DNA from 4 places in the Roseomonas sp. USHLN139 genome. Region 3 is predicted to be linked to each of the others. Evidence: predicted binding sites of a transcription regulator. Region 3 holds the regulator's gene; each other region holds the start of a gene.
What was found. The regulator LexA, encoded in region 3, represses DNA repair genes until DNA is damaged. The targets are predictions, from matches to a motif close to TGTTCTANNTANGTTC.
Positions count from the first base shown of each region.

Region 1: a site for LexA is predicted at 2,077-2,092, ahead of recA (recombinase RecA). Genes of this name have one in related genera too.
Region 2: a site for LexA is predicted at 2,705-2,720, ahead of parC (DNA topoisomerase IV subunit A). Genes of this name have one in related genera too.
Region 4: a site for LexA is predicted at 3,243-3,258, ahead of WFI16_RS12970 (ImuA family protein). Genes of this name have one in related genera too.

Region 1 covers NZ_JBBCWY010000009.1:23,279-28,936, reverse strand. The annotation lists gene WFI16_RS21465 (AsmA family protein) at 1-717, shown strand, start outside; gene recA (recombinase RecA) at 821-1,858, opposite strand; gene WFI16_RS21455 (ATP-binding protein) at 2,121-3,707, opposite strand; gene WFI16_RS21450 (hypothetical protein) at 3,757-3,981, opposite strand; gene WFI16_RS21445 (hypothetical protein) at 4,091-4,387, shown strand; gene speE (polyamine aminopropyltransferase) at 4,392-5,261, opposite strand; gene speD (adenosylmethionine decarboxylase) at 5,351-5,658, opposite strand, start outside.
Region 2 covers NZ_JBBCWY010000001.1:1,162,918-1,168,575, reverse strand. The annotation lists gene WFI16_RS05400 (acetoacetate--CoA ligase) at 1-1,108, shown strand, start outside; gene WFI16_RS05395 (Nramp family divalent metal transporter) at 1,142-2,536, opposite strand; gene parC (DNA topoisomerase IV subunit A) at 2,846-5,083, shown strand; gene WFI16_RS05385 (glutathione peroxidase) at 5,223-5,658, opposite strand, start outside.
Region 3 covers NZ_JBBCWY010000001.1:1,335,549-1,341,206, forward strand. The annotation lists gene gltX (glutamate--tRNA ligase) at 1-245, opposite strand, end outside; gene WFI16_RS06190 (ComEC/Rec2 family competence protein) at 322-2,532, shown strand; gene lexA (transcriptional repressor LexA) at 2,489-3,247, opposite strand; gene WFI16_RS06200 (molybdopterin molybdotransferase MoeA) at 3,414-4,619, opposite strand; gene moaC (cyclic pyranopterin monophosphate synthase MoaC) at 4,616-5,116, opposite strand; gene trpC (indole-3-glycerol phosphate synthase TrpC) at 5,122-5,658, opposite strand, start outside.
Region 4 covers NZ_JBBCWY010000004.1:40,906-46,563, forward strand. The annotation lists gene WFI16_RS12960 (error-prone DNA polymerase) at 1-904, opposite strand, end outside; gene WFI16_RS12965 (Y-family DNA polymerase) at 901-2,448, opposite strand; gene WFI16_RS12970 (ImuA family protein) at 2,445-3,152, opposite strand; gene WFI16_RS12975 (TetR/AcrR family transcriptional regulator) at 3,369-4,064, opposite strand; gene WFI16_RS12980 (efflux RND transporter periplasmic adaptor subunit) at 4,197-5,339, shown strand; gene WFI16_RS12985 (efflux RND transporter permease subunit) at 5,370-5,658, shown strand, end outside.

The sequences.
Region 1 (5,658 bases), on a different contig from region 3:
CCCCTGCTGCAGGGCTATGGCCTGCCGCCGCAGGGCAGCGGCAGGCTGGAGGCCGAGGCCGACCTGTCCGGCAGCGGCGCCGATCTGCGCGCCGTCGCCGGCAGCCTGACCGGCACGGCCAGCCTGGCCATGGCCAATGGGCAGATCGACAACCGGCTGCTGGCCTCGCTGGCCGGCGACCTGCGCCGGCTGCTGCTGCCCAATGCGCCGACCGAGGGCGGCACCGCGCTGCGCTGCCTGGCGCTGCGGCTGAACTTCCGCGACGGCATCGGCCGGCCGCAGGCGATGCTGGTGGAGACCGGCCTGGCCGATGTGGTCGGCAGCGGCGAGGTCAATCTGAAGGAGGAGCGGCTGGCGCTGCGGCTGCTGCCGCAGATCCGGCTGGGCGGCATCGGGCTGAGCGCGCCGGTGCAGGTCGGCGGCAGCCTGGCGGCGCCGAGCTACCGGCTGGATTCGGGCGGCGTGCCCGAGGCGGCGGCCGGCATCGTCGGCGACCTGGTGGCGCGCCAGGCGGAGAACCAGGGCGGCATCCTCGGCCAGCTGGCGCAGCAGCTGGCCGGCAGGCCGGCGGGCAGCCTGCCGGATTGCGCGCAGCAGCTGGCGGTGGCCCGCGGCGGCCGCAACGGCCCGGTGCCGCCGGAGCAGCGCCGCGCCACCGGCGACCAGCCGCAGCGGGCCAGCCCCGCCGACCTGCTGCGCAACCTCTTCGGCCGGTAAGGCAAAAAGAGAGGGGCACCTTGCGGCGCCCCTCCCCCAAACCCGCGCTGCGACCGGGCCATTTCACCCGCCGTCTCCACCCGACGGCGGCAGCCCGAAAGAATCACTCGGCGGCGGCTTCCTCGGGCTCGTTCTCGCCGACCAGCATGGTGTTGGCGATCAGGCCGGCCTGGGCGCGGACCCGCTGCTCGACGCTGTCGGCCACCTGCGGGTTGTCGCGCAGATACTGCTTGGCGTTCTCGCGGCCCTGGCCGATGCGCTGGCTGTCGCAGCTGAACCAGGCGCCCGACTTCTCGATGATGCCGGCCTTGACGCCGAGATCGAGCAGCTCGCCGACCTTGGAGATGCCCTCGCCATACATGATGTCGAACTCGACCTGCCGGAACGGCGGGGCCATCTTGTTCTTCACCACCTTGACGCGGGTCTGGTTGCCGGTGACCTCCTCGCGGTCCTTGATCTGGCCGATGCGGCGGATCTCCATGCGCACCGAGGCGTAGAACTTCAGCGCGTTGCCGCCGGTGGTGGTCTCCGGATTGCCGAACATCACGCCGATCTTCAGGCGGATCTGGTTCAGGAAGATCAGCAGCGTGTTGGAGCGCGACACCGAGCCGGTCAGCTTGCGCAGCGCCTGGCTCATCAGCCGAGCGTGCAGGCCGACATGGCTGTCGCCCATCTCGCCCTCGAGCTCGGCGCGCGGCACCAGGGCGGCGACGGAATCGACCACCAGCACGTCCACCGCGCCGGAGCGCACCAGCGTGTCGCAGATCTCCAGCGCCTGCTCGCCGGCATCCGGCTGGCTGATCAGCAGGCTGTCGACATCGACGCCCAGCTTGCGCGCATAACCGGGATCGAGCGCGTGCTCGGCATCGATGAAGGCGCAGGTGCCGCCGCGCTTCTGCGCCTCGGCGATGGCATGCAGCGCCAGCGTGGTCTTGCCCGAGCTCTCGGGGCCGTAGATCTCGATGATGCGGCCCTTGGGCAGGCCGCCGATGCCCAGCGCCAGGTCGAGGCCCAGCGAGCCCGAGGGCACCACCTCGATCTCGTCCGACTGCTGCTTGGCGCCCATGCGCATGATCGAGCCCTTGCCGAAGGCCCGTTCAATCTGGCTGAGCGCAGCGTCGAGCGCCTTGTTCTTATCCATGTCTCGGAACCCCTTCGCCTCAGGCTGTCTCTGTGATCGGTGCCATGTCCGTGGCCGTTGCCACGCATGGCCTGTACCGTGATGGTGTATCTCGCCCCGCCGGCCGCCGGTGCCAAGTGCCGGCTGCGGCCCCCGCGAAAGAAGATCACTATTCCGTTACTATCGTGGAAGGATTTGCGCGCTTCAAGCGAAAGCGGCGCGCCATCCGACCTTCCTCGCGTTCGCTATATGTTCGCTTTTACCCCGTTCCGCAAGGGGCGTTTCAGCCCGCCGCCGGCGCCATTTCGGGCGGCCCTTCCGGCGGCAGGATGGCCCGCACCTGCGCGACCAGCTCGGCCGGGGCATAGGGCTTGGCGAGGAAATGCGGCGGGCTGGCGCCGGCCAGGCCGTCCTCCACCATGGAGGGAGCATAGCCGCTGACCAGCAGCACCGCCATGTCCGGAAAGCGCGGCCGCAGCAGCCGGGCCAGGGCGACGCCGTCCATCCCGGGCATGACCACGTCGGAGACCAGGAGGGCGGGCGACAACCGCTTCGACTCGATCAGGGCGAGCGCGGCCTCGGCATCCTCCGCCACCTCCACCGTCCAGCCGGCGCGGCGCAGCGCCCGCTCGGCCAGGCGGCGCAGCGGCGCCTCGTCCTCCACCAGCAGCAGGGTATGCGGGCCGGCCGGGCCACCCGGCGCCGTCGAGGCGGAGGCCGCGGCGGCAGGCGGCGGCGCCGGGCGGGCGCCCGCCTCGACCCGCGGCAGCAGGATGCGGAAGCAGGTGCCCTGCCCCGGCCGGCTGCGCACGGTGATGAAGCCGCCGGATTGCCGCAGGATGCCGTGCACCGTCGCCAGGCCCAGCCCGGTGCCGCCCTGCTGCGGGCGGCCGGTGAAGAAGGGCTCGAAGATCCGCGGCAGCAGCGCGGGCGGGATGCCCTGGCCGGTATCCTCGACTTCCAGCACCGTCCAGCGGCCGGGCGGGATATCCTCCGGCGCGGCCGGCTCGGGCTGCAGCAGCAGGGCGCGGCCGGTGCGCAGGGTCAGCCGGCCGCCTTCCGGCATCGCCTGCCGGGCGTTCATCGCCAGGTTCATCAGCACGCGGTCGAGCTCGGAGGGATCGATCAGCACCGAGCGGCCGGGCTGGTCGAGCTCCAGCTCCAGGCTGATGCCGCGGCCGAGCAGCGGGCGCAGCAGCGAGGCCATCCCCTCCACGGCGGCGTTCAGCGAGACCAGCCGCGGCGCCAGCACCTGCTGCCGCGCATAGGCCAGCATCTGCTGCACCAGGGCGGCGCCGCGGCGGGCCGCGGCCTGAACCTGGCCGAGCTCGGCGGCCAGCCCCGGATCGGCGGTGGCGCCGGGATGGCGGAGCGCGTCCTCGGTCGCGCCCAGCACCACGCTCAGCAGGTTGTTGAAGTCATGCGCGATGCCGCCGGCCAGGGTGCCCAGCGCCTGCAGCCGGTCGGCCTCGGCCAGGCGGGCGACCAGGCTCTGGCGCTGCGCCAGGTCCTGCTGCAGCAGCAGCACCGCGTCGCCGCCCGGCAGGCCGATCCGGTGCGGGGCCATCGGACTGCGCGCCCGGCCCTCCGGCACGGCCAGCCAGAGCTCGGCCGGCGCCGCCCCCCCGCCCTGCCAGGCGCGGAAGGCGGCCTGCGACTCGCCATCGAACAGCCGGTGGGCCGCCATGCCCGGACGCACCGGCAGGGCCGGGCCGAGCGCCAGGCGCAGCGCGGCATTGGCGTCGCGCACCTGCCAGGCGGGGTCGAGCCAAAGCGCCGCCTCGGGCAGGCCGGCGAAGAGCGCCTCCAGGCCACCGCGGCGTCCGCGGCCTTTCCCGCGATGGTCAGTCCAGCGTTCGATCAGACGCATGATTCGACGACGTAACATCATCGGGGCGCGCGCCCGCAAGCGGGAACCGTCAGCGCGGCCGGGTCATCAGGGCGATGGCCTCGCTCAACAGGGCATGGCTGGCGCCGAGCGCGGCGCGGCTGGCCCTGGCCTCCGCGCCCGCCGGCGGGCCGGGCTCCGGACCCGCCGCGGGCGAGGAACCCGCCCCCTGCCCGGCCAGCGACCGGGCGCGCGCGAGCAGCCGCTCCGACTGGCCGGCCAGCCGTGCGGCGCCGCGCCGCAGGGCTTCCTCCATCTCCATCCCGCCTCTCCCCGCTGGGCGCGAGACGGCAGGATGGGGGATGGGGATGAGCGCCGGGTTAAGCGTGACCGGATCTTAACGCGGGTCGCGGCATGGAAGGCGCATGTCGCAAGTCCCCTCCGACGCCGTCGCGGCCGCCGCCGAAACCCTGCGCAACACCCTGGTCCTGGCCCGGGCGCTGGCGCTGGCCGGCCGGCAGGTCGACCTGAGCGGCCTGGACCAGGAGGTGGCCCTGCTCTGCGCGGCGGCCCTCACCCTGCCGGCCAGCGGGCAGGAGACGGCACGCCAGGCGCTGATCGCGCTGCGCCTGGCGGTCGAGGCGCTGCTCGCCGCCCTGCCGCCGGACGACGAAAGGGGCCGGGCGTCGCCGCCCGGCCCCTCCCGCAGAACATCCGGCTGAGGCTTCAGGCCTTGGGCAGGTGCTTGCTGATATAGGGCGGCAGGTTGAAGGCGCCGGTGTGGATCTCCGGCGTCCAGTACTCGGTGGTGCCGAGGATGCCGGCCGCCTCGGCGCGGGCGCGGATGGTGGCGGTGTCGACCTGGCGCAGCGAGGCGTCCTTGGCCGACCAGCCCAGCGTCATGAAGCCGCCGACATAGGTCGGCACCGCCGCGACATAGGCGTAGATGTCGGCGAAGACCTTGCCGCGGCGCAGCGAGGTCTCGGCCAGTTCCTCGGCCTGCATCAGCGGCACGCCGCACTGGTTGACGATCAGCCCGCGGTCGGAGAGCAGCCGCGCCGCATTGGCGTAGAACTCGTCGGTGAACAGCACCTCGCCGACGCCGATCGGATCGGTGGAATCGACGATGACAACATCGAAGCTGCCGGCCTCGGCCTTGCGGACATAGTCGATGCCGTCGCCGACGATGACCTCGGCGCGCGGATCGTTCCAGGCGTCGCCGGCGATGTCGGGCATGTGCTCCTTGCAGAGACGGATCACCTCGCCGTCGATCTCGACCATCACGGCCTTCTCGACATTGCGGTGCTGCAGCACGCGCTTCAGCACGCCGCCATCGCCGGCGCCGATGATCAGCACGCGCTTGGCGTCGCCATGCGCCAGCAGCGGCACGTGGGTCAGCATCTCCTGGTAGACGAACTCGTCCTTCTCGGTGATCTGCGTGACGCCGTCGAGCAGCATCACCCGGCCATGGCTGTAGCTCTCGAAGAGCATGATGTCCTGGAACTCGCTCTGCACCCGCGCCAGCTCGCGCTTGACCAGGAAGCGCTGGCCCCAGTCGGGATAGAGGGTCTCGTTCACCCAGGAATCGGTCGGCATGGCTAAATCCTCGGAAGGGGAAACATGCGAAGAGGGCGGGACCCTAAGGTCCCGCCCTCTGCCGCGTCACGTGACAGATAGGCGGCGTGTCAGCCGATCAGGCCGCGCTTGTGCTCGGCGAGCTGCACGCGCTCGGGCTGGAAGCCCTTCTTCAGCACCGGCACCGCGAGGTACGGGTTGCAGACGCCGCAGACGAAGATGTCCAGCGCGGCATAGGCGCGCTCCGGCCAGGTGTGGATCGACACATGGCTCTCGGCGAGCACCAGCACGCCCGAGACGCCGTCCGGCGCGAAGTGGTGGAAGTGGCCATGCAGGATGGTCGCGCCGGTCTCGATCGCCGCCTCACGGAGGACGGCATCGATATGGGCGGGATCATCGAGATTCGTGGCACCCCACA
Region 2 (5,658 bases), 170 kb from region 3:
CTGCCTGGAGGAGCTCCGCGCCCATCCGGCGCTGCGGCCGCGCGCCGCCACCGGCAGCGCCGCGCCGCTGGATCAGGAGCCGGAGGAAGTCCTGCGCGCCGTCTGGAGCGAGATCTTCGGCATGGCGGAGATCGACCCGGAGGACGATTTCTTCGAGCTGGGCGGCAGCTCGCTGATGGCGGCGCGGCTGTTCTCCGAGCTGCAGCGGCTGACCGGGATCGACCTGCCGGCCACCCTGCTGCTGCAGGGCGCCCGCTTCCGCGACCTGGCCGCGGCGCTCGGCGCGCCGCTGCCCGAGGGCCCGCGCCAGGTGGTGCATCTGCAGCGCGGCGAGGGCCGGCCGCTCTTCATGATCCACAGCCTGTCCGGCGCGGTGCTCGACCTGGCGCCGCTGCAGAAGGCGCTGGCCAGCCGGCGTCCCCTGGTCGGCATCCAGGCGCGCGGGCTGCAGGCCGGGCAGCCGCCGCACAGCTGCATCGTCGCCATGGCGCGCGACTACCTCGCGCTGATCCGCCAGGTGCAGCCGGAGGGGCCCTACACGCTGGGCGGCCATTCCTTCGGCGGCATGGTCGCCTTCGAGATCGCCCGGCAATTGCGCGCCGAGGGCGAGGCGGTCGACCAGGTGCTGATGATCGACACGCTGGTGCATGCGCGCTTCCTGCCCGGGCGGCAATGGCTGCGCTACCGCCTGATGCGGCCGCTGCGCCATCTGCAGGGGGTGCTGCGCCGCCCGCCGGCGGAGCGGCTCGGCTATCTGGTCGACAAGGGCCGGGTGATGCTGGACCGGCTGCGCATCCGGCTGGGCCGGGCGCCGCTGCGGCCGGACCTGGCCGGGGCGCAGATCGGCGACGCCCATCTGCCGCCGGCGCTGCGCGCGGTGCGCGGCGCGGCGCTGACCGCCTTCACTCACTACAAGCCGGGCGCCTATGACGGGAGGCTGGTCTTCATCCGCGCCGGCCTGGCCGGGGAATTCGACCCCGAGCCGGTCTGGCGCCGGATCGGCGGCGGCCGGCTGGTGGTGCTGGAGGCGCCCGGCGACCATCTGAGCATGATCACCGAGCCGCATGTCCAGGCGGTCGCCCGCCATTTCGACGCCTGCCTGGCCTGACGAAAGGGGGGCAGCGGCGCCGCCCCCCCGGCATCACACGACGCCGAAGACGCTGAGTCCGGTATAGGCGCCGAGAAGGACGATCGCGACGCTGCTGACCGCGAGCAGCGCGTTGAAGGCCGAGCCGCCGCGGATCGCCGGATCGGTCTCGGTCTGCCGCAGGTGCCAGACGGCGACGACGGCGGCCAGCAGGAAGACGCCGGTGGCCGCCCCGCCGATCTGGATCATCAGCACCGGCGAGCGGACGAAGAGATAGGCCAGGCCCCAGACCAGCGGCAGGCCGATGGTGAAGCCGCGGATCCAGCGCAGCCGCTGCGCCGGGTCGTGCCAGTCCAGCATGCCCATCACCGCGAAGAGGTTGACGTACATCCGCGACCAGCTCGGCACCGCCGCCCAGAGCGTGGAGCCGAGCACCGCGATGGCGCCAAGCAGGAACAGGATGCCGGCCCAGTCGCCCAGCGTGTCGGTGTACATGCGCGACAGGGCGGTGATCATCTCGTTGCCCTGCGGCACCAGGCCCTGCGGGTTCAGCACGGCGGCGCCCATCAGGAAGAAGGCCAGCGTGCCGAAGGTGTAGATGCACCAGGAGACGAAGGCGTCCTTGTACATCACGCCGATCCAGCCCTGCGCCCGGCGCTTCCAGGCCGCCGAGCCGTCATTCGGGCCGACATGCCGGGCATAGCCCTTCTCGACGCACCAGTAGGTGTAGAAGGTCAGCTCGTCGGCGCCGACCCCGGTGATGCCGAACATGGCGATGGCGGCGCCGATGGCGCCGGCCGGGATGGTGAAGGCCAGGCCGGTGGCGATATCGTCCATGCCATAGGCATAGGGGGTGAAGGGCAGGCCGAGGGCGATCGCGATGGTGACCAGCGAGAAGACCACGACCAGCGCCGTCGCCCCCTTCTCGATCAGGCTGTAGCTGTTCGACCAGAGCAGGGCGATGCTGCCGACCGCGACGATCACCGTCCAGACGGTGATCGAGGTCGTCTCCATCGGCGGCCCGCCGAGCGGCAGCAGGATCGAGCAGGCGATGGCGACGCCGCCGATCACGCCGCCCATCTGCAGCAGCTTCGACAGCGCCATCAGCGCCCAGAGCAGGTTGATCCAGCCCACCCCGGCGACATGCGGGCCGAGCTTGTTGTAGCCGGTCAGCGCCGGCTGGCCGGTGGAGATGGTCCAGCGCGCCAGCTCGACCTGCACCGCCACCTTCACGAAGGTGGAGAAGATCACCATCCAGAGCAGCGCGAAGCCGGCCTTGGCGCCGAGCGTGGTGGTGGCGATCAGCTCGCCCGAGCCGACGATCGAGGCGCTGAGGATCAGCCCCGGCCCCAGATGCTTCAGCGACGCGCCCCAGCCGGTCGGCGCCTCCTGCACGGCGGCAGGGTCGAGGTGATAGGGATCGTCGTGACGCGCGGCGCTGGCGCTCATGCGCGGCTCCTTCCTGGATCGCTGTTTCCCGGTGGCCATCCCTGCCTTCCTGGGCGGGACAGCTCTGCTTGTGCGGGCAACTTGCGGTCCAGGGCGCGGGGCGTCGATCCTGTGCGACCGGCGCTCCCGGAATCGTGTGGCGTGGGCGTGGCGGCTGGCATCGCCGGAAGTTCATGCTATGTTCAGGGGTAGAAGCAAGCCAGCGCTGGCATTGGCGGCCCGGCTGCGCTAGCCCCCGCAGGTGCCCCCGGCCCGTCCCGGCCGCCGACGGCGCCGACGCCCTCTTCAGTCGACTGCAGCGGAGTGCCCATGCCCGACGACATCAACACGCTTCCCGAAGGCGGGGCGGTGAAGCCGACCAACCTGTCGGCGGCGCTGTCGGAGCGCTACCTGGCCTATGCCATGTCGACCATCACGGCGCGCTCGCTGCCGGATGTGCGCGACGGGCTGAAGCCGGTGCACCGCCGCCTGCTCTGGGCGATGCACCAGCTGCGCCTCGACCCCACCGCTGGCTTCAAGAAATGCGCCCGCATCGTCGGCGACGTCATGGGCAAGTACCACCCGCATGGCGATTCCTCGATCTACGAGGCCATGGTGCGGATGGCCCAGGAATTCGCCGCCCGCTACACGCTGGTCGAGGGCCAGGGCAATTTCGGCAATATCGACGGCGATAACGCCGCGGCCATGCGCTACACCGAGGCGCGGCTGACCGAGATCGCCCGCGCCATGCTGGAAGGCATCGACGAGGACGCCGTCGATTTCCGCGCCACCTATGACGGCGAGGAGCAGGAGCCGATCGTCCTGCCCGCCGCCTTCCCGAACCTGCTGGCCAATGGCGCGGCCGGCATCGCGGTCGGCATGGCGACCTCGATCCCGCCGCACAATGCCGGCGAGCTCTGCGCCGCCGCCCTCGAGCTGATCCGCAACCCGGCGGCCGAGGTCGCCGACCTGCTGCGCCACGTCCCCGGCCCCGACTTCCCGACCGGCGGGTTGCTGGTCGAAAGCCCCGAGGCGGTGCGCGAGGCCTATGTCACCGGCCGCGGCGGCTTCCGCATCCGCGCCCGCTGGGAGCGCGAGGCGCTGAAGAACGGCGCCTGGCAGGTCGTCGTCACCGAGATCCCCTACCAGGTCGCCAAGTCCCGCCTGATCGAGCAGATCGCCCAGCTGATGGAGGAGAAGAAGCTCCCGCTGCTGGCCGATGTCCGCGACGAGAGCACCGATGTCGTCCGCATCGTGCTGGAGCCGAAGAGCCGCACCGTCGAGCCCGCCGTGCTGATGGAGACGCTGTTCCGCGCGACCCCGCTGGAATCGCGCTTCTCGCTGAACATGAACGTGCTGGATGCCAGCCGCACCCCGCGCGTCATGGGGCTGAAGGAGGTGCTGCGCAGCTGGCTAGACCACCGGCACGAGGTGCTGGTCCGCCGCAGCAACTACCGCCTGGCCGCCATCGCCCGGCGCCTCGAGATCCTCGAGGGCTATCTGATCGTCTATCTCAACCTCGACGCGGTGATCCGCATCATCCGCGAGGAGGACCACCCGAAGCCGGCGCTGATCGCCGCCTTCGAGCTGACCGACACCCAGGCGGAAGCCATCCTCAACATGCGGCTGCGCGCGCTGCGCAAGCTGGAGGAGATGGAGATCCGCAAGGAGCACAAGAAGCTCACCGCCGAGCAGAAGTCGCTGCAGGCGCTGCTGGGCAGCGAGACCAAGCGCTGGAACCGCATCGCCGAGGAGGTCGAGGCCACCCGCGCCCGCTTCGGCGAGGAGACCGCGATCGGCCGCCGCCGCACCACCATCGACGCGGCGCCCGCCACCGTGGTGATCGACGAGCGCGCCTTCGTCGAGCGCGAGCCGATCACCGTCATCCTGTCGGAAAAGGGCTGGATCCGCGCGGTGAAGGGCCACCAGCCGCCGGAGACCGAGCACAAGTTCAAGGAAGGCGACAAGCTGCGCATCGCGCTGCACGCCGAGACCACCGACCGGCTCTGCCTCTTCGCCACCAACGGCAAGTGCTTCACCCTGAAGGCCGACACCCTGCCGCGCGGCCGCGGCGACGGCCAGCCGCTGCGCCTGATGGTCGACCTGACCAACGAGGACGAGGTCGTCACCCTCTTCGTCTGGAAGGAGGCGAAGAAGTTCCTGGTCGCCGCCAGCGACGGCCGCGGCTTCATCGTCAAGTCCGACGACCTGCTGGCCGAGAAGCGCACCGGCAAGCAGGTGCTGCTGGTCGACAGCCCGACCGAGGCCGCCCGGCTGATCCCGGTCGAGGGCGATTCGGTCGCCATCATCGGCGAGAACCGCAAGCTGCTGGTCTTCCCGCTGGAACAGGTGCCGGAAATGGTGCGCGGCCGCGGCGTCGCCCTACAGGGCTACAAGGATGGCGGCCTGGCCGATGTGAAGACCTTCACCGGCACCGAGGGCCTCAGCTGGAAGATCGGCGACCGGGTGCGGCTGGAAACCGACCTGACCACCTGGCGCGGCAACCGCGCCGGCGCCGGCAAGCAGCCGCCGAACGGCTTCCCGCGCTCGAACCGCTTCGGGGCGTAGCAGGGATCAGAACCAGGGGAAGGCATTCCCCTGGATTTTTCTGTCGGATTGCCCTGTCCATGGGGCCACGAGGGACGAAGCAGCCCGGCGACGGCGCGACCTTCGGGGTTGCGTGGCGGCGCCGCCTGGAATGGCAGGCTCAGCCGACCAGCGCGCCGTCCAGGGCGGCCGTCAGCGCGGCCGAATCCGGCTCGACATTGCTCGGGAAGGCCTGCAGCAGCCGCCCGTCCCGCGCCACCAGATACTTGAAGAAGTTCCAGCGCGGCGCCGTGCTGCGCGCCGCCGCCCAGGCGAAGAAGGGGTGCGCCTGCGGCCCCTTCACATGGCAGGGCGCCGCCATCGGGAAGGCGACGCCGAAGGTGTTCTCACAGAAATCCTTGATGGCGTTGCGGTCGGCGGCTTCCTGGTTGAAGTCGTTCGACGGCACGCCCAGCACCAGCAGCCCGCGCGGGCCGTAGCGCTCGTGCAGCGCCTGCAGGCCGGCGAACTGCCGGGCGAAGCCGCAGAAGCTGGCGGTGTTGATCACCAGCACCGGCTTGCCGCGCCAGGTGCCCAGGTCGATCTCGCCGCCCTCG
Region 3 (5,658 bases):
TGGCGGGCTTCCTGCGCGGTCTGCATCACCGGCGGCTCGTCGGCGTTGAGGCCGAGCCAGGCGAGGCTGTCGAGGATCTGCTGCACCGCTTCCGGCGTCGAGCGCTGGCGGTCGGTGTCCTCAATGCGCAGCAGGTATTGCCCACCATGGTGGCGCGCGAAGAGGAAGTTGAAGAGGGCGGTGCGCGCCCCCCCGATGTGCAGATACCCGGTCGGGGAGGGGGCGAAACGGGTGCGTACGGTCATTGCTCGGCCAATTCCTTCGAGCCGTCGCTTCTACCACCGTGGCGCCCGCCTGTAGAGTGCGCGTATAAGTTGAAGAATGTCGGACCTCCTTGACGCAAGAAACGGGGCCCCGGCTTGGACACTGGCGGCCTGGTGGCGCCGGGCCACGCCGGCAACGATCCCCCTGCTGCTGGCCGAGGAATGGTCGCGCCTGCCGCTGTGGTGGCCGGTCGCCATGGCCTGCGGGGTGCTTCTTTACTTCTCCCGGACCGAGGAGCCGGGGCCCGCCGCGCTCTGGCTGGGCATCGCGCTGGCGGGCCTCGCCCTGCTGCTGGGCTGGCGCGGCCGGGGGCTTGCCGGCTGGGGCGTCAGCCTCGCCGCCTGCGCCTGCCTGGGTTTTGGCTGGTGCGCCTGGCAGGCCGCGCAGCTGCCGGCGCCGCTGGTGCTGCCGCGCACCGCTTTGGAGGTGACCGGCCGGGTGGCGGCGGTGGAGCAGCTGCCGACCGCCCTGCGGGTGACGCTGGAAGGCGCCCGCTGGTCGGAGGAGATGCCGCCGGCCGCCCGGCCGATCCGGCTGCGGCTGCGCGACCAGGATCCGCTCCGCCCGGCGCCCGGCGAGCTGCTGCGGGTGCGGGCCCTGCTGCGGCCGCCCTCGGCGCCGGCCTATCCCGGCGCCTGGGACTTCCAGCGCGATGCCTTCTTCGCGGGCCTGGGCGGCTCGGGCTTCGCCCTGGGGCCGGCGGAACGGCTGGGCGAGGCGGTCGATCCGCCGGCCTTCGCCGCCACCCGCCGCCGCATCGAGGACCGGGTGCGTGCCGTGCTGCCGGGGCCGGAGGGCGCCATCGCCGCCGCGCTGATCACCGGCAGCCAGAACGCCATCCCGGCGCCTGCCATGGCGGCCATGCGCGATTCGGGCCTGGCGCACCTGCTCTCGGTCTCCGGCCTGCACATGGCGATCGTCATCGGGCTGGGCTTCGGGGGCTTGCGCTTCCTGATCGCGCTCTGGCCCTGGCTGGCGCTGCGGGTGGATGGCAAGCGGCTGGCGGCGCCGCTCGGCTTGGCGCTGGGGGCGGGCTATCTGCTGCTGACGGGCATGCAGGTGCCGATGCTGCGCAGCTTCGCCATGGCGGCGCTGGCCGTCGCCGGGCTGCTGCTCGGGCGGCGGGCGCTGTCGCTGCGCGCCTGGGGGCTGGCCGCGCTGGTGGTGATGGCCTGGCAGCCGGCGGCGCTGCTCGGCCCCTCCTTCCAGATGAGCTTCTCCGCCGTGCTGGCGCTGCTGGCCATGGCCGAGGCGCGGCCGGCCTGGCTGGCGGGCTTCCGGTCAGGGGGGGAATGGTGGCGGCGGCCGGCGCTGGTGCTGGGCGGGCTGCTGCTGACCTCGCTGGTCGCCGGGCTGGCAACCATGCCGGCCGGGCTGCATCATTTCGGCCGGCTGCAGCTCTATGGCGTGGCCGCCAATCTGCTGGCGGTGCCGCTGACCAGCTTCTGGGTCATGCCCGCCGGGCTCGTGGCCGTGCTGCTGCTGCCGCTCGGGCTGGAGGCCTGGCCGCTGGCCGCCATGGGCTGGGGCGTCGACGGCATCCTGCTCATCGCCCGGACCGTCGCGGCCTGGCCGGGCGCGGCGCTGCTGGCGCCGCCGATCCCGGGCTGGGGGCTCGCCCTGGCGAGCTTCGGTCTGGTCTGGCTCTGCCTGTGGCGGCTGCCCTGGCGCTGGCTGGGCCTGTTGCCGCTGGCCGCCGGGATGGCGAGCGCTGCCCTGGTCACCCCGCCGGACATCCTGGTGAGCGCGGATGCCCGGCTGATCGCCTTCCGCACCACCGAGGGGCCGGTGCTGGCGCGCGCCGGCGCGGTCACCGCCTTCACCCGCGACAGCTGGCTGCGCGGGCTGGGCGAGGCATCGTTCCGGGAGGCGCCGTCGCGCGGCGCGGTGGGCGGGCTGGACTGCGCGCCGGAGGCCTGCCGCTTCGCCCCGCATGGCGCGGCGGGCCCGGTCGCCGTGCTGCTGCGGGCAGCGCCGGCCCGGCGCGGCCAGGCCGCGCCGCCGGTCTTCGCCGCCGGGCATTGCGAGGGGACGGCCCTCCTGCTCTCGGCCGAGCCGATCCGTGGCCGCTGCGGCGCGGTGCCCCGGCTCGACCGCTTCGCCGTCTGGCGCGACGGGGCGCAGGCCGTCTGGCTCACCCCCGCCGGGGCCGTGGTGGAAAGCGACCGCGACCGCCGCGGCGCGCGGCCCTGGGTGCCGCCGCCGCCGGTGCCGCGCAACGCCGTCAGTAGCGGCGCAGCAGCCCCACCAGACGACCCTGCACCTTGACCCGGTCGGGGCCGAAGATGCGGGTCTCGTAGCGCGGATTGGCGGCTTCCAGGGCGATCGAATTGCCCTTCCGGCGCAGCCGCTTCAGCGTCACCTCGGCATCGTCGACCAGCGCCACCACGACCGAGCCGTTCTCGGCCACGTCGTCACGGCGGATGATCACCGTGTCGCCGTCCAGGATGCCGGCCTCGACCATCGAATCGCCGGCCACTTCCAGCGCGTAGTGGTCGCCACTGCCGAGCAGCGCCATCGGCACCTCGACGCTGGCGCCCTGGTCGCGCAGCGCCTCGATCGGCAGGCCGGCGGCGATGCGGCCATAGAGCGGCAGGTGCACCGCCCCGGCCTCCTGCGCCGGGCGCTGGCCGGGCAGGTTGCTGGCGAAATTGCCGCGGATGACATTGGCCGAGAAGCCGCCGGCCGGCGGCCGGGCCGTCGCCTCGCGGCTCTCCTCGCGCGCCGCCTCGGCCTTGGCCTCGGTCAGGCGCGGGGTGGGGGCGATGCTCTCCGGCAGGCGGATCACCTCCAGCGCGCGGGCGCGGTGGGCGCGGCGGCGCAGGAAGCCCCGCTCCTCCAGCGCGGTGATCAGCCGGTGGATGCCGGATTTGGAGCGCAGCGTCAGCGCGTCCTTCATCTCCTCGAAGGAGGGCGAGAATCCGGTGTCGCGCAGGTGCCGGTCGATGAACATCAGCAACTCGTGCTGCTTGCGGGTCAGCATGCGCGGCTCCCTTGAGGCGCCGGTATCGGAACCGGTGCGCGATGGCTTGGGGCCGCCGCGAACAAAGCGGCAACCATGCCGATGTTCTACGAAAGTTCCAGCGCGCCGGTCAACAGGCGAATGGCGCGTTTTCCGCGACTTGTCCTAGCTAAGCGGCGTCATTTCTTCAGACGCCGAAGTCGCGCAGCAGCAGCACCTCGACCATCTCGCCCGCCGCCAGGGCCGGCGCCAGCGGCGCGCGGCGCAGCAGCGCGTCCGATCCGGCCAGGATGCGCAGCATCGAGCTGTCCTGGCGCGGCGCCGGGGTGACCAGCAGCCGCCCGCCGGCATCGCGGCCGATCGTCGCGCGCAGGTAATCCTCGCGCCGGTCGTTGGCGGGCAGATCGGCGCCCAGCACCGCCGGCTGGAAGGGCGGCGGCGCCGGCGGCCGCCCGGCCAGACGGGCAATGGCAGGGCAGAGGAACAGCACGCCGCAGACCAGGGCGGAGACCGGATTGCCCGGCAGGCCGAGCAGCGGCGTCTGGCCGAGCCGCCCCCAGATCAGCGGCTTGCCCGGCCGCATGGCGATCTTCCAGAAATCCAGCGAGAAGCCCTGCGGGCCGAGCGCCTGCTGCACCAGGTCGTGCTCGCCGACGCTGGCGCCGCCGGTGGTGACCAGCAGGTCGGCGCCGCGCGCGGCGGCGGCGGCCTGGGCGATGGCATCCTCGCTGTCGCCGGCGATGGGCAACACCATGGGATCGGCGCCGGCGGCGCGGACCAGCGCCGAGAGCGCATGGGCATTCGACGAGACGATGCCGCCGGGCGGCAGCGGCTCGCCGGGCAGCACGATCTCGTCGCCGGTGGCCAGGATGGCGATGCGCGGGCGGCGATGCACGGAGAGCCAGGGGTGGTTGCCCGCCGCCGCCAGGCCGATGTCGCGCGCGGTGAGGGTGCGGCCGGGCTCGAGCAGCGGATCGCCGGCCGTGAAGTCGAGGCCACGGCGGCGGATCCAGCGGCCCGCCTGCACCGTCTCGTTCACCGTGACGCGGTCGCCCTCGGCGGTCGCGTCCTCCTGCAGCAGGATGGCATCGGCGCCGTCGGGCAGCAGGCCGCCGGTGAAGATGCGCACCGCCTGGCCCGGCCCGATGGAGCCCGTAAAGGGATGGCCGGCCGGCGCGCTGCCGATCACCGTCAGCACGGCACCCAGCACCCCGTCCACGGCGCGCAGCGCATAGCCGTCCATGGCCGAGAGATCGGCCGGCGGCTGGGTCAGCCGGGCGCTGACGGGGGCGGCCAGGATGCGGCCCCAGGCCTCGGCCAGCGGCACCGTCTCGGCGCCGGTCGGGACCAGGACGTCGAGGATGCGGGCGCGGGCTTCCTCGACCGGGATCATGCTGTCGTTTCCGCTTCCCAGAGGCCCGACTTGCCGCCTTCCTTGCGGGCCAGGCCGATGCCCTCGAGGGTCATGCCGCGGTCGATCGCCTTGCACATGTCATAGACGGTCAGCGCCGCGACCGAGACGGCGGTCAGCGCCTCCATCTCGACGCCGGTCGGGCCGGTGGTCTTGACCCGCGCCTCGATGGCGATGGCCGTCTCGCCCTCCGGCACGAGGTCGAGCTGGACCGAAGACAGGGCGAGCGGGTGGCACAGCGGGATCAAGTCCGACGTCTTCTTGGCGGCCATGATGCCGGCGAGGCGGGCGACGCCCAGCACGTCGCCCTTGCCGATGCCGCCGGCGCGGATGGCGGCCAGCGTCGCCGGCGCCATCACCACCCGGCCGCGGGCGATCGCCAGCCGGGCGGTTGCCGGCTTGGCCGAGACATCGACCATCACCGCCCGGCCCTCGGCGTCGAAATGGGTGAAGCCGCTGGCCTCGGTCCCGCCCGACATGCGGCTCAGCCGGCCTCGACCATGGCGCGGGCGGCCGCCGTCACGTCCGGCTGGCGCAGCAGGTGCTCGCCCACCAGGATGCAGCGGGCGCCGGCGGCGGCCATGCGGCGGACATCGGCCGGGTCGCGCAAGCCGCTCTCGGCCACCGGGATGCGGTCGGCAGGCACCAGCGGCGACAGTGTCTCGGCGGTCTCCAGCTCGGTCTTCAGCGTGCGCAGGTTGCGGTTGTTGATGCCGATCAGCCGCGTGTGCAGGCCCAGCGCGCGGTCCAGCTCGCGCCGGTCGTGCACCTCGGCCAGCACCGCCATGTCCAGGCTGCGGGCGATATCCTCGAGCTCGCGCGCCTGGGCGTCGGAGAGCGCGGCCATGATCAGCAGGATGCAGTCGGCGCCCATCGCCCGGGCCTCGAACACCTGGTAGGGGTCGATCATGAAGTCCTTGCGCAGCACCGGCAGCTTGCAGGCGCTGCGGGCGGTGACCAGGTCGGCCGGGCTGCCCTGGAAATACGGGCCATCGGTCAGAACCGAGAGGCAGGCGGCGCC
Region 4 (5,658 bases), on a different contig from region 3:
CACCGGGAAAGTCGCGGGCCAGCGCCGCCTCGACCCGCCGCGCCAGGCTCTGCTGCGCGTCGAGCCCGTCATCCAGCACCTCGTCCGGATATTCGTAGCGCAGCTGGTCGAGCGAGAAGCCGCGCGTCGCCTGGAACAGCTCCACCGTCGCCGCGATGGCGCGCGGATGCCGGGCGAACAGCCGCGCCATGGCGGCCGGCGATTTCAGCCGGCGCTCGGCATTCGGCTCGGCGGCCAGGCCCAGCGCGTCGACGGTGGTGCGCAGCCGGATGGCGCTCAGCAGGTCGGCCAGCGGCCGCCGCCCGGCCGCGTGATAGCGGATGTCGTTGCCGGCCAGCAGCCGCGCCCCCGCGCCCTCGGCCAGTGTCGCCAGACGATCCAGCCGCGCGGCATCGTCGCCGGCGAAAGGGCAGCTGGCGTAGAGGAACAGCGGCATGACCAGGCGGCGGCGCAGCGCGCGGGCCACCAGCTTCAGCCGCCGCGCGAAGGCCGCGTCCGGATCGGCGGGCGGCACCGCGGCGAGCGCCCAGCCGCCGGGATTCTCGCCGGCGGCGGCCACCATCTGCTCCAGCGTGACATGGCATTCGCCCTTCGGCGCCGCCATGCGTCCGGCCGAGAGCAGCGCGGTCAGCGCGCCATAGCCGGCGCGGTCGGCCGGCCAGGCCAGCCATTCGCTGCCATCCAGCAGCCGCAGCCGGCAGCCGGGCATGAAGCCGATCTCCTGCTTCTTGGAGACCTCCCTGGCCGCGACATGGCCGCGCACCACGCCGGGCAGCCCGTTCAGGTCGCAAAGGCCGATGCCGGGATGGCCATAGGCGGCGGCGGTCGCCACGAGCTCGTCCGGATGCGAGGCGCCGTCGAGGAAGGAGAAATTCGAGCGCGCCGCGACCTCGACATAGGTCACGGCAGATGCCCGTGCAGCAGCCAGCGCCCGCCGGCCCGGCAGAGCCAGAGCCGTTCGCCCGAGGCCAGCTCGACCCGGTGATAGTCGCGCGCGGCGGTTCCGGGCGGCGCGCGCCACCATTCGGGCTCGCGCCGCATCGGCCCCTGCCAGGCCGCCACCGCCTGCAGCCCGCCGCGCCAGGGCAGCTGCAGCGGCAGCTCGGGCGGCAGACCGGCGGGCAGGTCGAGCGGGAACGGCTCGCGCCGCAGCAGCACCGGCGCCGGCGCCGCGCCCCAGCCGGGCGGGCGCGGCGGCGTCGCGGCCTGGACCGGCAGGGCGCGCTGCATCCGCTCCGGCCAGTGGCTGGGCTGCGGCCCGGGGCGGCGCAGCCGCAGCCGCTGGCCCAGCCGGTCGAGCAGCTGCGCCAGCGCCTCCGCCGCCGCGGCGTCGTCCACCTCGCCCAGACGCACGCCCAACCCCAGCCCGGCCTGGCGGCCCATGGACAGCGGATCGGGGGCCCAGGCCTCCAGCGCCATGCGCTCGAAGCCGAGCTCCGGCCGCAGGCTGCCCAGCGGCTCGGCGAAGAGGCGCCGCAGATGCGCGGGCTCGCGCGTCGCCAGGCCGGTGCCGATCGCCAGGGCCTGCAGCGTGCCGTCGCCGCGCCAGGCGGTCAGGCCGAGCCGCCGCGCGCCCAGCCCCGCCTCGTGCAGCCGCGCGCAGAGGGCGGCCAGCAGCCGCTCCAGCACCGCCTCGATCCCGCTCCGGGTCAGCACCGGCTCGAGCAGGGAGAGGGTGACGCGCAGGTCGGGCGGCGGCACGGCCGGGGTCAGCGGCAGGCTGCGGCGGCCGGTGGCGGCATCCAGCGCCTGCAGCAGCGGCAGGCCGAAGCGGCGCTGCAGCGGGGCGCGCGGCTGGTTCAGCAGATCGTCCAGCCGGCGCAGGCCGAGGCGCGACAGCGCCGCCTGCAGCCCCGCCTCCAGCCGCAGCGCCGGGCCGATCGGCAGCGGCGCGACCATCCGCGCCTCCTGGCCGGAGCGGATCACCGGATTGTCGCGCCGGGCACGGGCCAGCGCCCCGGCGCTGCCCGGCTGCCCCGCCACCGCGCCGCGCGCGGCGATGCCGGCGGATCGCAGCCGGGCGCAGGCTTCCGCCAGCAGGGCGTGCTCGCCACCGAAGAGCGGCGCGCAGCCGGTGATGTCGAGCAGCAGCCCGTCCGGCGGATCGGCCGCCGCCAGCGGGGTCCAGCGCCGCGCCCAGAGCGCCAGCGCCTCCAGCGCCGCGGCATCGGCCGCCGGATCGGCGGGATGCAGCAGCAGGCCAGGGCAGATCGCCTGGGCATCGGCCAAAGCCTGGCCGGCCAGCAGCCCGATGCGGGCGGCGGCGGCATCCACCGCGGTCAGCAGGCGGCGGCTGCCCTGGCGCTCCCAGGCGGCCAGCGGCCGGTCGCGCGGCCATTCGGGCCGGGCGCGGCGCAGCCGGTCGGTGGGCAGCTCGGGCAGGTGCAGCGCCAGGAAGCGGCGGCCGCCCTCGAAGGGAAGTCCGGGGCCGTCCTGGGAGGAGGTCATGGCTCGCGCACCAGCCCGGCCGCGGCGCCATGCCAGGCCACCGGCCAGGGCCCGCCGGGGGCACCGCCGCGCTGGCGCAGCAGGGTCAGCGACCAGCGCGGGCTGGCCAACCCGTCAGGCCGCGGCGCCACCCGCCAGCGGGTGGTGGCGGCCGAGGGGCCGGGCAGCACGCCCTGCCCCATCCCCTCCCCTGCCTGTCGCGGCACGGGACGCAGCAGCAGGCCGATGCCGCCCCCCGCCTCAGCGGCCAGCTGCAGCCGGCGGGAGGCGGTCAGGTCGAGCGGCGCCGGCTCGCCGTCCCAGCCGGCCACCAGCAGGGTGGCGGCCAGCCCCGGGCAGCGCAGCGCCTCCTCCATCGCCCAGAGCGCGTCGGGCCAGTGCGGCGCCTGAGCCAGCAGCAGCCGCTCCGGCGGCAGGCCGCAGCCGAGCAGGCCGGGGGGCCAGGGCTGCAGCGCGCCGCTGCCGGCGGTGATCCACAGCACCCTGCCGCCGCTCGCCCCGAGCAGGGTGGCGCAGAAGGCCGCGCCGCTGCCGGGGGCATCGGCCAGCACCTCGTGGAAGGCGGCGCGGGCCAGGCCGCCGGCGGCCAGCGGCAGGCCGGCCAGCGGCAGGGCGCCGGGCATGGCATCGCCCGGCCGGGTCTGGCGGCCATGGCCTTCCAGCCGGGCCAGGCGGAGCCGCAGATCGGCAAGCGCCACGGACATGGGACAGCCTCGGGGGGAGAGGCCGCCTCAGCGGGCGGGACGGGGGGGGTGGGAGGGTCGGGGCATCGGCCAAATCAACCCGACGACCTGGAACATAGCAAGAACATTTTTGCCTTGACCCAGGGCCGGGCCTGGTTCAAGGAAAGCGGCGCCGCGGCGGTTCCGCGGCGCGACGGCCTTCACATTCCGGCTGTCCAGGACAGTGATCGGGGAGAATCAGGCAGCCGGCGGGATGGCCGCCTCGATCAGCGTGCGGCCGGCTTCCTCCAGCGCGGCGGCGGTGGCCTCGCCGCCCAGATAGGGAACCGCGGCGAAGGCCCCCTCCATCAGCAGCAGCAGGCCGTCGCCCAGGCATTCGGGCCCGCCCGCCTCGGCGCAGATGCGGCGCAGCAGGCTGCGGATCTGGTGCTTGCGCGCATCGGCCACCTTGCGCGCCGGATGCTCGGGGTCGGGGAATTCGACGATGGCCAGCCCGGTCGGGCAGCCGCGGAAGCCCGGCGCGCGCAGCTCGGCGGCGGCCGCGGTCAGATAGGCCATCGGCCGTTCGCGCGCGGGCACCGAGGGGTGCAGCGCATTGGCGTACCAGCAGGCCTCGGCCTCGCAATCCTCCATCAGGATCGCCTCGACCAGCGCGTCCTTCGAGGGGAAGGCGCGGTAGAGGCTCATCTTGGTGGTGCCGGCGACGCGGCAGACCTCCTCCACCCCGGTGGCGCGGATGCCCTGGCGGTAGAACAGCTCCTTGGCCGCGTCACGCACCCGCTGCGCCGCCGGGCGCGGGTCGCGAGTCGCAGGCGAGGGGCGCGGCCGCGGCTCGCCGAAGGGGCGGTCGGTCCCCGGCTGCTCCGCCGGCGACAGGTCGGGAGGCAGCACCACCGGCGATTCGCTGGGCCATTTTCCCGGGGCATCGGCCAATGGCTGGTCTCCTCTGGCTGTCATTCTCGCAATTGCGAAGAAACCCCGATCGAGGGGGTCTTGCAATGATACCGACCGGTTCGTATCAATAGGGACGAACCGGTCGGTATCATCCGGCCCCGGAGATTGGCCATGCCGACCCCCTTCCGCAAGACCCTTCCGCTGCTGGCCTTCGCCGTGGCGGCCCCGCTCTCCCTCGCCAGCCCTGTCTTCGCCCAGCCCGCCCCCTCGGTCACCGTCGCCCAGCCGGTGCAGCGCCGCGTCACCGAATGGGAGGAGCATATCGCCCGGCTCGAGCCCTCGGCCCGGGTCGAGCTGCGCGCCCGCGTCTCCGGCCAGGTCGAGCAGGTGCATTTCCGCGACGGCCAGGTGGTGAAGGCGGGCGAGCTGCTCTTCACCATCGATCCGCGCCCCTTCGAGATCGCCGTCGAGAGCGCCCGCGCCGAGCTGGCCAAGGCGCAGGCCCGGCTCGACCTGGCGCAGCAGGATATCGACCGCACCGCGCCGCTGGTGCGCGACCGCATCGCCCCGCAGGCGCAGATGGACACCCGCCGCGCGGCGCAGCGCGACGCCCAGGCCGCCATCGCCTCGGCCCGCGCCCAGCTGCGCCAGGCCGAACTCGAACTGAGCTGGACCGAGGTGCGCGCCCCCCAGGGCGGCCGCGTCTCCGACCGCCGGGTCGATGCCGGCAACCTGGTGCAGCAGGGCAGCACGCTGCTGACCACCATCCTGGCGCTCGACCCGATCTACGCCACCTTCGACATCAGCGAGGCCGATTTCCTGCGCCTCTCCCGCGCCGGGATCACGCAGGCCGGCAATGAGGGGGCGCGGGTTTCGCTGCGGCTGGCGGATGAGAACAACTGGGAGCGGGTCGGAAAACTCGACTTCGTCGACACCGCCATCGATCCGCGCTCCGGCACCATGCGGGCGCGCGCGCTGCTGGCCAATGCCGACATGTTCCTGACGCCGGGCAGCTTCGCCCGCCTGCGCCTGCGCGCCGGCGAGGGCGAGGCGCTGCTGCTGCCGGATGCCGCCATCGCCGCCGACCAGGCCGCGCGCATCGTCATGACGGTGGCCGCCGACGGCACGGTGGTGCCGAAGCCGGTGGCGCTCGGCCCGGTGGTCGATGGCCTGCGCGTGGTGCGCAGCGGGCTGACCGCGCAGGACCGCGTCATCGTCGCCGGCCTGCACCGCGCCCGCCCCGGCACCAAGGTGACGGCCGAGACCGCGCCGGCCCAGCCGGGCGCCCCCTCGCGGCTCGCCGAAGCGCGCTGAGCCGAACCCCCTTCCAGCGGGACATTCCCCATGCGCTTCGCGCAATTCTTCATCAAGCGGCCGGTCTTCGCGGCCGTCATCTCGATCGCCATCACCCTGGTCGGCGGCATCGCCGGCTTCGGCCTGCCGATCAGCGAATATCCCGAGATCGCGCCGCCGACGGTGACGGTCGCCGCGACCTATCCCGGCGCCTCTGCCCAGACCATCGCCGAGACGGTGGCGACGCCGCTGGAGCAGGAGATCAACGGCGTCGACGGGATGCTCTATCTCGGCTCGCAATCGACCGGTGACGGCCGGCTGACGGTGACCGTGGTGTTCC